DNA from 3 places in the Kribbella sp. NPDC043289 genome. Region 3 is predicted to be linked to each of the others. Evidence: riboswitches for the same ligand, from Rfam matches in the RefSeq annotation. Region 3 holds a riboswitch; each other region holds the start of a gene.
What was found. Region 3 has a riboswitch for glycine ahead of gcvT (glycine cleavage system aminomethyltransferase GcvT). Riboswitches for the same ligand answer to the same signal wherever they lie in the genome.
Positions count from the first base shown of each region.

Region 1 (5,263 bases), on a different contig from region 3:
CGTTCTGATACAAGAGCGACTAGGTAACGATTCGTGCTGCAGTCGCGACACGCTCCCGGCTCGACGCGGTTGTCGTTGACCCGGTTCAGGCCGCGGCTTACCGTGAAGGAGTCGTGGAGTGTTGTCACTCCACGCAGATGGCTCGTTCTAATCGGTATCAGGGAGGCTCAGGCGTGACACGCACCGGCGACACAGATCTGACGGCGCAGTCGGCGTCCGACGCGCACGCCGAGGCCGTGGCGGAGGCCACTGCCACTGCCGGCGTTCAGGGTCTGCTGTTCGACGACGACCTGCGGCCGATGCCGGAGGACGTCGGGTTCCGGGGGCCGACGGCCTGCGCTGCGGCCGGGATCACGTACCGGCAGCTCGACTACTGGGCCCGCACCGGCCTGGTGTCCCCGTCCGTGCGCCCCGCGACCGGCTCCGGTACGCAACGGCTGTACGGGTTCCGGGACGTGCTGTTGCTGAAGGTGATCAAGCGGCTGCTGGACGCCGGGATCTCGCTGCAGCAGATCCGGACCGCGATCGCCCACCTGAGCAAGCGCGGCTTCGACGACCTGACCCAGATCACGCTGATGAGCGACGGCGCGTCGGTGTACATGTGTACCTCGCCCGACGAGGTGATCGATCTGCTGGCCGGCGGCCAGGGCGTGTTCGGTATCGCCCTCGGTGGCGTCTGGCGTGAGGTCGAGGGTTCGCTGTCCGAGCTGCCCACCGAGCGTGCCGACGGTCACGACGAGTCGGACGAGGACGGCCACGCGGGCGATGAGCTCGCCGCCCGCCGCCGCGCCCGCATGACCGGCTGACCCGGCCCTTTTCCGCCCTTCCTGTGCGCCCACTCACCGCCAACTCGCTGCGCGGTGTGTGGGCGACCTTGTTGTTACCGCTGACCGCGGACGACTCGATCGACTTCGCCCGCCTGGAGTCGCAAGCTCGGACTCTGGGCGCGACTGCTGTCGACGGGCTCTACGCGCACGGGACGGCGGGGGAGTTCCAGACCCTCACCGAGGACGAGTTCGACCAGGTCAGCACGATCCTGGCCGCGGCCGGCAAGCCGTTCCAGATCGGCGCCAGTCACCCGTCGGCGCAGCTCCAGCTTGCGCGCGTCCGGCGGGCGGCGACGCTGGAGCCGGGCGCGATCCAGATCATCGTCCCGGACTGGCTCCCGCTGAACCCGCGCGAGGTCCTCGACTTCCTGCACCGGACCGCTGACGCTGCCGCCGGTGTCCCGCTCGTGCTCTACAACCCGCCGCACGCGAAGACGCAGGTCGGTCCACGCCAGCTCGCCGACCTGGCCGCGGCGGTGCCGAGTCTCATCGGCCTGAAGACCGCCGGCGGTGACAAGGCGTGGTTCGACGAGGCAACGAAGTCCGGTCTGGCGATCTTCGTGCCCGGGCACTTCCTCGCGAGTATGTCGTCACTCGGTGCGCACGGTAGCTACTCCAACGTCGCGGCCCTCTCACCGAACGGTGCCGTGAAGTACGCGACAGACCTGGACGTCGAGCGTCGGATCGGCGAGTTCTTCGCGAAGCACGTCGTACCGCTGCAGAAGGCGGGGCTGGCCAACCCGGCGCTGGACAAGTTCCTGGCCGCGGTGGGGGACTGGGCCGACGTCGGTACCCGGGTGCGGTGGCCGATGGAATCGGCGACACCGGAGCAGGTCGCGGCCGCGCGGCCGGACGCCCGTCGACTGCTGCCCGAACTGTTCGACAATTCCTGGTAGCCTCGGGACAGCCGTACACAACACTCGGGAGAGACCCGTGTTCGGGCGCCGAAGGGGCAATTCCTCCCCGGAACCTCTCAGGCCCATGGACCGAGTGTCACAGGCGACTCTGAAGCGTACTGCCTGCACAGCAGGGTGTGACAGAGGGGGAGGCGACCGGAAGCACTGTCAGCAACGGAGCCTCTAGATGAACAACTCACCCCACCTCTCGGCGACTTTCGCCGACCGTCACATCGGTCCGCGCCCGGACGAGATCACGCGGATGGTCCAGCTTCTCGGGTACGACGACGTGGACGCGCTCGTCGACGCCGCGGTCCCCGCCTCGATCCGATCCGCCGAAGCGCTGCGACTGCCCGAACCGGCCTCCGAGGTCGACGCGCTCACCGAACTCCGCCAGCTCGCGGCCCGCAACAACGTCGCCACCTCGATGATCGGCCAGGGGTACTACGGCACCTTCACGCCGTCGGTGATCGTCCGCCGCCTGGTCGAGAACCCGGCCTGGTACACCGCGTACACGCCGTACCAGCCGGAGATCTCCCAGGGCCGGCTCGAGGCGCTGCTGAACTTCCAGACCGTGGTCTCCGACCTGACCGGTCTGCCGACCGCGAACGCGTCGCTGCTCGACGAGGGCACCGCCGCCGCCGAGGCGATGACGCTGGCGCACCGGTCGAACAAGAAGAGCAAGTCCGACCGTTTCCTGGTCGACGCGGACTGCTTCGCGCAGACCATCGCCGTCGTCCAGACCCGGGCCGAGGCGCTCGGCATCGAGGTCGTCGTCGCCGACACCACCGACGGTCTGCCCGAGGGTGACTTCTTCGGTCTCCTCGTGCAGTACCCGGGGTCCGACGGCGCGGTCCGCGACCTGAAGCCGCTGATCGAGGCGGCGCACGGGCGCGACACGTTGGTGGCCGTGGCCTCCGACCTGCTCGCGCTGACGTTGCTCGAGGCACCGGGTGAGGCCGGCGCCGACATCGTCATCGGTTCCTCCCAGCGCTTCGGCGTACCGCTGTTCTACGGTGGTCCGCACGCCGGCTTCATGTCGGTGCGGTCCGGTCTCGAGCGGTCGTTGCCCGGTCGCCTGGTCGGCGTCTCGGTCGACTCCGACGGCGCCCCGGCGTACCGGCTGGCGCTGCAGACCCGCGAGCAGCACATCCGCCGCGAGAAGGCGACGTCCAACATCTGTACGGCGCAGGTCCTGCTCGCCGTGGTCGCGTCGATGTACGCCGTCTACCACGGTCCGGAAGGTCTGCGCGCGATCGCCGAGCGCGTGCACTCGTACGCCGGCAAGCTCGCCGCCTCGCTGCGCGCGAGCGGTATCGAGGTCGTTCACGACGACTTCTTCGACACCGTGCTCGCCCGGGTCCCGGGGCAGGCCGCCGACGTCGTCGACGCCGCCCGCCAGAACGGGATCTGGCTGCGACTCGTGGACGCGGACCACGTCGGCATCTCCTGCGACGAGAAGACCGACGTCGCCACGCTGACCCGGGTCTGCCAGTCCTTCGGCGGCCAGTACGACGACACGCTCGGCGCCCCCGCGATCGCGGTCGCGCGGACGTCGGAGTACCTGACGCACCCGGTGTTCAACACGCACCAGTCCGAGACCTCGATGCTGCGGTACCTGCGCAAGCTGTCCGACATGGACTACGCGCTCGACCGCGGCATGATCCCGCTCGGGTCCTGCACGATGAAGCTCAACGCGACCACCGAGATGGAGCCGGTCACCTGGCCGGAGTTCGCGGACCTGCACCCGTTCGCGCCGGTCGAGGACGCGGCCGGGTACGTCAAGCTGATCAACCAGCTGGAGCGCTGGCTGGCCGAGGTGACCGGCTACGCGAAGGTCTCGATCCAGCCGAACGCCGGCTCCCAGGGTGAGCTCGCCGGGCTGCTCGCGATCCGCGGCTACCACCACGCGCAGGGCTCGGCGGACCGCAACGTCTGCCTGATCCCGGCGTCGGCGCACGGCACCAACGCGGCGTCCGCGGTGATGGCCGGCATGAAGGTGGTCGTTGTCAAGGGCAACGACGACGGCACGATCGACCTGGACGACCTGCGCGCGAAGGCGTCCGAGCACGCCGCCAAGCTCGCGGCGATCATGATCACCTACCCGTCCACGCACGGTGTGTACGAGGAGAGCGTCCGCGAGGTCTGCCGGATCGTCCACGACAACGGCGGCCAGGTGTACGTCGACGGCGCGAACCTGAACGCCCTGCTCGGGCTCGCGAAGCCGGGTGAGTTCGGCGGCGACGTCAGCCACCTGAACCTGCACAAGACGTTCTGCATCCCGCACGGCGGTGGCGGTCCGGGTGTCGGTCCCGTCGCGGTCGCGGCGCACCTGGCGCCGTACCTGCCGAACCACCCGCTGCTCGACCAGGCCGGTCCGGAGTCCGGTGTCGGTCCGATCAGCGCGGCGCCGTTCGGGTCGGCCGGTGTGCTGGCGATCTCCTGGGCGTACATCCGGATGATGGGTGCCGAGGGGCTGACCGCCGCGACGAAGGCCGCCGTCCTGACGGCGAACTACGTGGCGAAGCGGCTCGAGGGCGCGTTCCCGGTGCTGTACACGGGCGAGAACGGGCTGGTCGCGCACGAGTGCATCCTCGATCTGCGGCCGATGACGAAGGAGACCGGGATCTCGGTCGACGACGTCGCCAAGCGGCTGGTCGACTACGGCTTCCACGCGCCGACGATGTCGTTCCCGGTCGCGGGCACGCTGATGGTCGAGCCGACCGAGTCCGAGGACCTCGGCGAACTCGACCGCTTCTGCGACGCGATGATCGCGATCCGGCACGAGATCGACCGGGTCGCCGCAGGCGAGTGGCCGGCCGCCGACAACCCGCTGGTGAACGCGCCGCACACCGCCGAGTCGGTCATCAACGACAAGTGGGAGCACGCCTACACCCGCGAGGAAGCCGCCTTCCCGCGCTCGGTCGACCGCGCCTCGAAGTACTGGCCCCCGGTCCGCCGCATCGACGGCGCCTTCGGCGACCGCAACCTCATCTGCTCCTGCCCCGCCCCAGAGGCCTTCGAGTAGCCCGAGGTTGGATGGAAGTCCTCAGAGGTATCTGAGGACTTCCATCGCGTGTTGACGGACAGGTCGCGCCAACTCTGTGAGGTCGCCGCCGTCGGCGAAACGGAGCAGTCGTGTGGCTGCGGCGAGCGTCGCGATGCGTCCGGAGGGCGAGTCGAGGAATTCTGACAGAACTCGGCTGACCGTCCGGGACAGCTCTGGGTACGCCAGACTCGTGCAGACGAGGGTGGCGGCGTCGTACCCGGCAGGCGCTCTGCCCCAGGTTTCCCAGTCCAGGATGGCCAGTGCCGGCGCGGTGAGGTTGCCCCAGTGGAGATCGCAGTGTGCGGTTGTCCAGGAGACGGACGCGATGTCGACCTCGATACCGAAGAACGCTCTGATGCCGTCGTTCACGTGCTCCGCGTCGACGCCGCGCGACGGTACGGGGTGCGTTGCCAGGGCGCGCAGGGCTTGGTTCAGGTCCGACAGCCACTGATCGGACGGATCGACCTGACCGTCGGGAGTCATGCCGGCGC
Region 1 is NZ_JBWKCB010000001.1:2,215,940-2,221,202, reverse strand. It holds gene AC0662_RS10530 (MerR family transcriptional regulator) at 138-806, shown strand; gene AC0662_RS10525 (dihydrodipicolinate synthase family protein) at 830-1,723, shown strand; glycine riboswitch at 1,739-1,826, shown strand; gene gcvP (aminomethyl-transferring glycine dehydrogenase) at 1,911-4,751, shown strand; gene AC0662_RS10515 (hypothetical protein) at 4,773-5,263, opposite strand, start outside.
Region 1: another riboswitch for glycine. It lies ahead of gcvP (aminomethyl-transferring glycine dehydrogenase); the one in region 3 lies ahead of gcvT (glycine cleavage system aminomethyltransferase GcvT).

Region 2 (5,263 bases), on a different contig from region 3:
CCGACGACCGGGCGGTCCCACAGTCCCGCGAACCCGTCGTCACCGGCCCGCAGTTCGTCGATCAGCGCCTTCAGGTCCGGGTCGTGCGGATAGCGGGCGAGCGCCGCACGCAAATCCGTTACCATTGCGTTCCGGAATTCTCGTCGCTGTTCCGGAGTTTGGACAATTCGGTCGCCCGGTGCCGCGAAATGCCGATAGATGATGTTCCGTTCGCGCCCGTGCCACGGCGACGGGTCGCCGATCACCGCCGCGAACAGCGGGTTCCAGGTGATGATCGTCCAGGCCGCGTCACACACGCACAGCGGCGCGCCCTCGAGCTGGTCCACGATGCGCTGCACCCCCGGTGGGATGTACGCCGAGATCCGGCCGGGCGTCGGCTCGACCTCGCCCGCGAGCACGAACAGATGGTTGCGCTCGGCATCGGACAGCCGGAGCGCCCGGGCCAGCGCGGTCAGCACCTGCACGGACGGCGAGTCCGACCGGCCCTGCTCGAGCCGGACGATGTAGTCCACCGACAGCCCGGCCAGCTGCGCCAGTTCCTCGCGCCGGAGCCCCGGAGCGCGCCGCTTCCCGCCGGCCGGCAGGCCGACCTGCTCCGGCGTCACCCGATCGCGCCAGGCGTGCAGCGTTCTCCCGAGCTCACCCATACCTGCCAGTATTCCGCGTCCGCCGTGTCCCAGCCTGGTACTGCCATTCCCTAGGACATCGTGGGTACTACCTGGTCGACCACCGCGGCGAGAGGGTGAACCCATGACCACGACACTCATCACCGGGGCCAACCGAGGCCTCGGCTACGAAACGGCCCGCCAGTTGGTCGAGGCCGGACACACCGTGTACATCGGCGCCCGGGACCCGCAGCGCGGCAAGCAGGCGGCGAGCGATCTGGGCGCGCACTACCTGCCGCTCGACGTCACCAGCGACGAATCGGTCGACGCGGCCGCGGAACAGCTCGACGCGCTCGACGTACTGATCAACAACGCCGGCATTCCGGGGCCGCGCAAGGAGGCGCGCGACCTGACCGCCGCGGACCTCCACCAGGTGTTCGACCTGAACGTGTACGGACCGGTTCGGATGCTCCGCCGGTTCCTGCCGTTGCTCGAGCGCAGCGCCAACCCGGTGGTCGTCAACGTGTCGAGCGGGCTGGGTTCGATCGCCACGGCGGTGGACCCGGCGGCGCACACCGGCGCCGTACCGGTGTGGGTCCCGGCTCCGGCGTACGGCGCGTCGAAGGCGGCGCTGAACATGCTGACGGTCCAGTACGCGAAGCAGCTGCCGAACCTGCGGATCAACACCGTCGACCCCGGGTACACCGCGACCGACTTCAACGGACGCAGCGGTTACCAGACCGTCGAGGAAGGCGCCGAGATCATCGTGCGGCTGGCGACGATCGACCAGGACGGCCCGACCGCGGAGTACCTGAGCATCCACGGCACCGTTCCGTGGTGATCAACACTCGATGACGTTGACGGCGAGGCCGCCGCGCGAGGTCTCCTTGTACTTGATCTTCATGTCGGCGCCGGTCTCGCGCATCGTCTTGATCACCTTGTCCAGGGTGACCACATGGACGCCATCGCCGTGCATCGCCATCCGGGCCGCGTTGATCGCCTTCACCGACGCCATCGCGTTCCGCTCGATGCACGGGATCTGGACCAGGCCGCCGACCGGGTCGCAGGTCAGGCCGAGGTTGTGCTCCATCGCGATCTCGGCGGCGTTCTCGACCTGCTGCGGCGTCCCACCGAGCACCTCGCAGAGGCCGGCCGCCGCCATCGAGCAGGCCGAGCCGACCTCGCCCTGACAGCCGACCTCGGCGCCGGAGATCGACGCGTTCTCCTTGTACAGCACGCCGATCGCGCCGGCGGCCAGCAGGAACCGGACCGCTCCGTCGTCGGTCGACCCCGGCACGAACCGCCGGTAATAGTGCAGGACGGCGGGAATGATGCCGGCGGCACCGTTCGTCGGGGCGGTGACGATGCGGCCGCCGGACGCGTTCTGCTCGTTGACCGCCAGCGCGAACAGGTTCACCCAGTCCATCACCTTCAACGGATCGACGGACCAGGGGTCGGCATTCAGCCGGCGGTGCAGGGAGTGTGCGCGGCGCGGCACCTTCAGCCCGCCGGGCAGGATGCCCTCGGTCTCGCAGCCCTCACGGACACAGTCCTGCATGACCTGCCAGATGTGCAGCAGGCCGTCGCGGATCTCGTCCTCGGTGCGCCAGGCGAGCTCGTTCGCGAGCATCACCTCGCTGATCGTCAGCTGCGACTCCCGGCACCGGTCGAGCAACTCCGCGCCGGTGGTGAACGGGTACTTCAGCGGGGTGGTGTCCGGGACGATCCGGTCCCCGGCCGCGGCGGTCTCGTCGACCACGAAGCCACCACCGACCGAGTAGTAGGTGCGCTCCCGCAGTACGGCGCCGGTGGTGTCCCGGGCGACGAACATCATCCCGTTCGGGTGGTACGGCAGGGCCTTGCGGCGGTGCATCACCAGGTCGGTGTTCTCGTCGAACGCGATCTCGTGGGTCCCGGCCAGCAGGATCCGGCCGCGCTCGTGAATGGTCTCGACGCGGGCGTCGACCGAATGCGTGACGACGGTCTCCGGGTCGGCACCCTCGAGACCGAGCAGGACGGCCTTGTTGCTGCCGTGGCCGTGCCCGGTGGCGCCGAGCGAGCCGAACAGCTGCGCCTCGACGGTCGTCGTCGCGGCCAGCAGACCGTCGGCGGCGAGGCCGAGCGCGAACGTGCGGGCCGCTCGCATCGGTCCCACGGTGTGGGAACTCGACGGGCCGATCCCGATACTGAACAGGTCGAAGACGCTGATCGCCATTGTGTGGAGGTCCCTTCCGGTCGTCGTTGACCGAGTGGTGTCCTCCCCGCTCTGTCAGGCTGATGCCCTCCAGAGGTGCCTCGCCCGTACGGTGAAGGTGCCTGAGAGATTCTTGGGGAGAGTTGCTCCTACGGCGCCCGGATCAGGTCCGGGTCTCTCCCGCACGGGTTCATGCGGCTGTTGAGTTAGCTTCCGCTGTGGACGGTACGGCGGTCTCACGCCCGGCGTCAATCCGGCCCGTGCGCACTGCCCAGAGTTCGAAGAACCAGGTGAACAGCGGCGGAACACTGGCGGCAAGCGCGGCCAGCGTGACCGGCCAGGACCAGCGCAATGGGCCGCGGACCGCGAGCACGGTGATCACGTAGGCGACGAAGATGCCGCCGTGGATCGGGCCGAAGATCTTGACCCCGATCTCGTTGTCGGACAGCACGTACTTGAACAGCATCCCGATCAGCAGTCCGGTCCACGAGAGCGCCTCGGCGATCGCCACGACCCGGAACCACTGCGCATGTTTGGTACTCATCAATGCCCGACCCTAACAAGCCCCCCAAGCCGGGTTCGGGGTCCTGCGGGGCTGCTCCCCGATGCCGCAAGCAAGCGATTGCCGAAGGATCGTCGGCATGGTTCTCATCCAACGCGCCGTCATCGGCGCTGCACTCTTCGGCGTCGCGGCCGCCGGACTGCCAACACTGACAACACTGCCCGCAACCGCCGCACCACCGAGCACGGTGCAGTGGTCCGACTGCAAACCCGAGGGTAAGGACGATCCCGCCGCAGTGCAGGGCTCGCAGTGCGCGACGCTCCAGTTGCCGGTCGACTGGCGAAACCCCGGCGGTCCGACGTTCGACTTCGCGATCGCCCGCCGTACGGCGAAGACGCCCGGCGAGCGCGTCGGCGTCCTGGTGTTCGGGCCGGGTGGTCCCGGCGACTCCGGCGTCGACCGGATCAAGACCGGGATCAGCCGGTTCAGCACCGACCTGCAGGACCGCTTCGACATCGTCAGCTTCGACCCGCGCGGCGTGGCCCGCAGCAACCCGGTGAAGTGCTCGGCGGACCTCGTCGCGAAGCAACCCTCACCGATCATCAAGAGCGCGGCCGAGTTCAGTACGACGCTCACGTACAACCGCCAGCTCGCCACGGACTGTCGTGAACACACCGGCCCGGTCTACGACCACCTGGACACCTGGCAGACGGTCCGCGACGTGGACGCGGTCCGCCGGGCGCTCGGCGAGTCCACGATCTCGTTCCACGGCAGCTCGTACGGCACGTTGCTCGGAGGGCAGTACGCCGAGACGTACCCGGACCGCGTGCGCGCGATGGTGCTGGAGAGCACGATCGACCACGCCACGGCCACGACCCGAGGATTCATCGACGACCAGGCCGCCGCGGCGCAGGACTCGTTCGACGAGTTCGTGAAGTGGTGCGACGCGACAACGAGCTGTGCACTGCACGGTCGCGACGTCCGCGCGCTGTGGGCCGACCTGCTCGCCAAGTCGGCTGATCCGTTCAAGCTCAGCTACTCCGTGTTCAAGTTGCTGTACGCGCCGCAGTGGTCCGCGCTCGCCGACACGCTCGCCGCCGGTGCGCCCGCGAAGACAGCCGCCGCGACCGGGCTCACGTCGTACCCGCTGGCGGTGTTCTGTCAGGACTGGAACCTGCCGGTGCGCGACTATCGCGAGTACGCCGCCCACCTGCAGCGGGTCGCGCGGAACAACCCGGACATGCGCTACCCGGGTCCGCTGATGGCCGTGTCGATCTGTCTCGGCGCACCGCCCGCGAACAACCCGCAGCACAACCTGAAGGTCCGTGGCCTCAAGACGCCGGTGCTGGTCGCCAACGCGATCCACGACCCGGCGACCGGCTACCCCTGGGCCCAGAGCGTCACGCGCCAACTCGGCCGGTACGGCGTTCTGCTGACCTACGAGGGCTGGGGACACGGCAGCTACTCGAAGAGTCCGTGCATGCAGGGCACGATCGACGACTACCTGATCTCCCGGGAGGTACCGACGCGCGGCAGCACCTGTGCCGCCGTACCGCCGGCGGGGTGACGAGCCGGCGTCAGACCGGAACGCCGATCACGTCGAGGACGCGGTCCAGGTGGTCGCCGCGGACCAGTCGGCCCGCGAGCAGCCGGAGCTTGGCGCAGGCAGTCTCCAGCGCCTGCGCCTGGGTCCGGCAGTTGTCGACGTACCAGAACGGATCGTCCGGTTGCGGATCGTCGGCGTCGTCGATGTCGGCGTACCAGTGCCGGTCTCCGCAGTGCACCACTCGGACTCGAAGATTCATGCTGACTGCTCCCCGTACCCGGGGTTCCTGAGTACCCCGTGGTCCCCAGTCGGGGCCGACTCGGCCGGGCGCGTGGTCCGCGGCCCCCCACATGCCACGCGCCGGGCCGAGTGCGACCCTCCCCCGCCTGTTACATCGTCGAGGCGGCGGCGATTGT
Region 2 is NZ_JBWKCB010000006.1:420,860-426,122, forward strand. It holds gene AC0662_RS32735 (helix-turn-helix transcriptional regulator) at 1-647, opposite strand, end outside; gene AC0662_RS32740 (SDR family NAD(P)-dependent oxidoreductase) at 751-1,446, shown strand; gene AC0662_RS32745 (L-serine ammonia-lyase) at 1,447-2,820, opposite strand; glycine riboswitch at 2,900-2,992, opposite strand; gene AC0662_RS32750 (DUF3817 domain-containing protein) at 2,990-3,343, opposite strand; gene AC0662_RS32755 (alpha/beta fold hydrolase) at 3,441-4,868, shown strand; gene AC0662_RS32760 (hypothetical protein) at 4,879-5,106, opposite strand.
Region 2: another riboswitch for glycine. It lies ahead of AC0662_RS32745 (L-serine ammonia-lyase); the one in region 3 lies ahead of gcvT (glycine cleavage system aminomethyltransferase GcvT).

Region 3 (5,263 bases):
TCCCGGCTGCCTGGACGTCGTCCGCGAGCAGCCGTCCGGCGATCGCCCGCGCGCCGTCGAGCGTTCGGCGCTGCCGCTCGGCGAACTCGTCCGTCGCGGCCAGTTTGAAGGCGACCGCCTTCGCCGCGACAACGTGTTCCAGTGGACCGCCCTGCTGGCCCGGAAAGACCGCGGAATTGAGTTTCTTGGCGAGGTCCGCGCGGTTCGTGAGGATCACTCCGCCGCGCGGACCACCCAGGGTCTTGTGCGTAGTCGTGGTGACGACATCCGCATGCGGTACCGGGCTCGGGTGCAGCCCGGCCGCGACCAGGCCGGCGAAGTGGGCCATGTCCACCATCAGGTACGCGCCCACCAGGTCGGCGATCCGCCGGAAACCGGCGAAATCCAGGTGCAACGGGTACGCCGACCAGCCGGCCACGATCAGCTTCGGCCGGTGCTCGACGGCGAGCCGTTCGACCTCGTCCATGTCGACCCGGAAATCGGTGTCGCGGACGTGGTAGGAAACGACGTCGTACAGCTTTCCGCTGAAGTTCAGCCGCATTCCGTGCGTGAGGTGGCCGCCGTGGGCGAGGTCGAGGCCGAGGATGGTGTCCCCGGGCTCGAGCAGCGCGGCCATGGCCGCGGCGTTCGCCTGGGCGCCCGAGTGCGGCTGGACGTTGGCGAAACCGGCGCCGAACAGACCCTTCACGCGATCGATCGCGAGCTGCTCGATGACGTCGACGTGCTCGCAACCGCCGTAGTACCGGCGGCCGGGGTAGCCCTCGGCGTACTTGTTGGTGAGGACCGACCCCTGCGCCTGCATCACGGCGATCGGCGCGAAGTTCTCGCTGGCGATGAGTTCGAGGGTGTCGCGCTGGCGGCCGAGCTCGGCCTGGATCGCGGCGTGTACCTCGGGATCGGCGTCCGCGAGGTGCTGGTCCAGCAGGCTCATGTCAGGCACCGCCCGTCAGCGCTTCGTAGGCGGTCGCGTCGAGGAGGTCCGGCGTCCCCGAGACCTTCAGGCGGAAGAGCCAGCCGGCCTGGAACGGGTCGGTGTTCAGGACGGACGGGTCGGCGATCACCTCGTGGTTGATCTCGACGACCTCGCCGTCGGCCGGGGCGTTCAGATCGCTCACCGACTTCGTGGACTCGATCTCGCCGCAGGGCGCGCCGGCCCGGACAGTGGCGCCGACGATCGGCAGGTCGACGTACACGACGTCGCCGAGCGCGTCGGCGGCGAACGCGGTGATGCCGACGGTCGCGGTGTCGCCGTCGAGCGTCAGCCATTCGTGGTCGGCGGTGTACTTCAGGTCGGTCGGGACAGGCATGGTGGCTCCTGGGGTCAGCGGCGGTAGAACGGCAGGGTGACGACCTCGACCGGCTCGTGCCGGCCGCGGATGTCGACGAGCAACGGGGTTCCGGGCTGCTCCAGACCGGGGCGGACGTAGGCCATCGCGATCGGGCGGCGCAGGGTCGGCGACGGCGCGCCGCTGGTGATCGTGCCGACGGGTTCACCGCTTGGATCGAGTACGGCGTACCCGGCTCGTGGTGAGCGGCGCGAGTCGGACACCAGGCCGACCAGGATCTGCGTGGAGCCGTCGTCGCGGCGCTGGGCGAGTGCGTCCCGGCCGACGAAACCGTTTTCTTTGCCGAAGGCGACGATCCGGCCGAGTCCGGCCTCGAACGGCGTGGTCGCGGTGCTCAGCTCCTGGCCGTACAGCGGCATCCCCGCTTCGAGCCGGAGCGTGTCCCGGCACGCGAGTCCGGCCGGTCGCGGCCCGCTGGGTACGGCGCTGATCGTGGTCCAGACCCGCTGCGCGTCCGTCGGGCGGCAGTAGATCTCGAAGCCGTCCTCGCCGGTGTACCCGGTGCGGGCGAGCAACACGTTGCGCCCGGCAACGGTGCCGGCGGTGATGGCGTAGTACTTCAGTTGCTGGACCGGGAGTTCCGTGAGCGTTCCGACAACGTTTTCCGAATCCGGACCCTGGACCGCGAGCAGCGCCCAGTCGTCGGACGTGTTCCGTAACTGGCAGTCGTACGACTTGGTGCGTTCCTGGAGCGCCGCGTGGACAGCCGGGACGTTGCCGGCGTTCGCGACGACCAGGAAGTGTTCGTCGGCGAGGCGGTAGACGACGAGGTCGTCGACGATGCCGCCGGACTCGGTGCAGAGCATCGAGTAGCGGGCGCGGCCGACGGCGATCTTCGAAGGGTGCCCGACGAGCGCGTAGTCGAGCGCATGGCCGGCCTGTGGACCGGTCAGTTCGAGCTCGCCCATGTGGCTGAGGTCGAACAAGCCGGACGTGGTGCGGACGGCGTGGTGCTCGGCGACGTCGGAGGTGTAGCGGACCGGCATGGACCAGCCCGCGAAGTCGGTGAAACTCGCGCCGAGCTCTTGGTGCACGGCGTACAGCGGCGTGTGTCGGGACACGATGAGGAGGCTCCCTGGCTTCCGGCGCCACGCAGTGGCACCACCGGTTGGGTGACCTCCCCGCTCTGTCATCGGTACCTGAGAGCTTCACCGCAGAGTGTGCGGCTTGCACCGTGGGTGCAGGACACGACGGTCCTGACTTTCCAGAGGTTGCCTCATCCGGAGCGGTGACTGGGCCTGAGAGTTTCTGGGGAGAGTTGCTCCTCCGGCGCCCCTGCCTTGGTCGGGCAGGGAACTCTTCCGCCCCGGTTCGAACGGCACGATGTGCAATTGTGCGACCGACCGTATGCCGGACCGCCACCCGAGGTCAAACGATCGCGAAACCCGTTCCGGAACGCGCCGGAAACGCTCGAGGAGGGTGTTTCCTGCGCGACACGCGTGGCGTTGACCCGGTGTTCTGAAACGTGTCAATCTTGGGTTCCGAAGCAGCGCCGTTGATGTCGCCACCACAGCGGTATCACGCATTGAAACGTGAGGATCGTCGGATGACGCGGATCGCTTTCCTGCACACCGGGGCCGTGGTGATCCCGACGTTCGCGACGCTGGCCGCGGAGCACCTGCCGGGCGTCGAGGTGCAGAACCTGCTCGACGACAAGATCGTCGCCGACCTCGGACGCGGTGCCGCGGCGGAGCAGGTCGCCCAGCGGCTGGCCGACCTCGGTGACGCGGCCGTCGCGGCCGGCGCGGAGGCCGTGCTCTTCACCTGCTCGTCGATCTCGCAGTACGCCGCTCCGCTCGCCGACCGCATCGGCGTACCGGTGTACCGCGTCGACGAGGCGATGGCGGACGAGGCGGTGCGTGCCGGAAAGCGTGTGACGGTGATCGCGACGCTGCCGACCACCGTCCAGCCGACGGCCGCGCTGCTGCGTGAGCGTGCGCAGCTCCTGGATCAGGACGTCGAGATCACTGAAGTTGTTGTGCCCGGCGCGTTCGAGGCTGCCGTTGCTGGAGATCGTGCCCGTCACGATGCGCTGGTTGCTGCTGCCATCCAGGCGGCCGATGGCGACGTGGTGGTGCTGGCGCAGGCATCCATGGCATCGGCGGCCGAAGGGCTGGACCTCTCCGTCCCGGTCCTCACCAGCCCCGACCGAGGGGTACGCCGGCTCGCGGAAACACTTGCGCACTGACCGGAAACGGTCCCGCGCTAGGAGAACGACGCTGTTAGCGGCGGCGGCTGACGAGGCGTTCGAGGGCTCCGTAGGCGCCTAGGCCGAGGAGGCCGACGGCCAGCAGGAAGAGCACCACCGCGACGGTGATGTTCGTCGGGCGCACCAGAAGGCCGGCGACGAACAGGATCAGCCCGGTGACGGCGAAGGACACGGCCAGGCGGCGGCTCATCGGCTCGAACATCACGAGGGCGATGGTAGCGGGCCGCCCGGTCACCTCTTGACGACCACGCGGACCCTGCGGCATGGTTTACAGCGCTGTATTACAGCGCTGTAAAACCCGAGCAGAGAGTAGGTCGATGCGTCCCGACATCGTCATCGTGATGACCGATCAGCAGCGCGTGGGGCTGACCCGGCGGAGTGGGTATCCGGTGGACACCATGCCCTTCGTCGACGGGCTGGCGGACCGCGGAACGGATTTCCGGAACGCGTACACGGCCGCCCCGGCGTGCGTTCCGGCGCGGACGAGTCTGCTCACCGGACGGTTTCCGAGCGCCCACCAGGTCCGCCAGAACAGCAACGCGCAGTACGCCGCCTTCCAGCAGGACCTGCTCGACGTACTGCGGGGCGCGGACTACCAGCTGCACTTCGCCGGAAAGCCGCACATGCACCGCGGTGACGGGGACTTCGACACCTACGCCGGCCCCTATTTCCACACCCAGGGCCCCGAGCGCAGCGCGGACGAGAAAGCGTTCGACGAGTGGCTCGCGCAGCTCGATCACGGTGTTTCCGACGAGCCGACGCCGTACGACGTGACCTGCCAGCTCCCGTACCGGATCACGTCCGACGCGCTGAAGGCGATCGACGACGCCGACCCGGATCAGCCCGGTCTGTTCTGGGTCTCGTATCCCGAGCCGCACAACCCGTACCAGGTCCCGCAGCCGTACTTCGACCTCGTCGCACCGGAAGACGTTCCGCAACGATCGACCGGTCCCGAAGCGGCCGAGCAAAAAGGCGGAACGTACGCCTGGTTGCGGAAACTCCAGGAGGAAAAACGGCCGGGGTACGACGACAACTGGCGCCGCTACACCGCCAACTATCTCGGGATGTTGCGGCTCCTCGACGACCAGATTCGCCGCCTGCACGACGGTCTCGCGCAGCGGCAACGACCGCGCCTGACGATCGTGCTGGCCGACCACGGTGACTACGTCGGCGAGTACGGCCTGCAACGCAAGGGCGCCGGCCTGTCCGAGTTCCTGATGCGGATCCCGTTCGTCCTCGCCGGCGACGGCGTCGCCGTGCAGCAGCGCGACGAACCGGTCTCGATCGTCGACGTACTCCCGACCGTCTGTGAAGCCGTCGGCGCACCCATCCCCGATGGCGTCCAGGGCCGCAGCCTGCTCCCGCTCGCCCAGGGGGAACCAGCACCCGAGGAGGAGTTCGCCAGCGTCATCGCCGAGCAAGGTTTCGGCGGTCGCGCGTACGACGTGACGGCGCGGCCACCGCTGCACTTCGCGTACGAGGGCCGGACGTTCGACGAACTCAACACGGTCACCCAGTCCGGCGCCGCGCGGATGCTGCGGAGCGGCCGCTGGAAGCTCATCGTGCACGCGGATCTCGCCGGCGAGCTGTACGACCTGGAGAACGACCCGGTCGAGCTCGACAACCTCTTCGACGACGAGCGTCACCTGGCCGTCCGGGCCCGGCTGCTGCACCAGCTCACCCGCTGGCAGGCCCGGCTCACCGACGA
Region 3 is NZ_JBWKCB010000002.1:353,678-358,940, forward strand. It holds gene glyA (serine hydroxymethyltransferase) at 1-931, opposite strand, end outside; gene gcvH (glycine cleavage system protein GcvH) at 933-1,307, opposite strand; gene gcvT (glycine cleavage system aminomethyltransferase GcvT) at 1,322-2,410, opposite strand; glycine riboswitch at 2,463-2,562, opposite strand; glycine riboswitch at 2,563-2,660, opposite strand; gene AC0662_RS13545 (aspartate/glutamate racemase family protein) at 2,893-3,534, shown strand; gene AC0662_RS13550 (hypothetical protein) at 3,569-3,760, opposite strand; gene AC0662_RS13555 (sulfatase-like hydrolase/transferase) at 3,873-5,263, shown strand, end outside.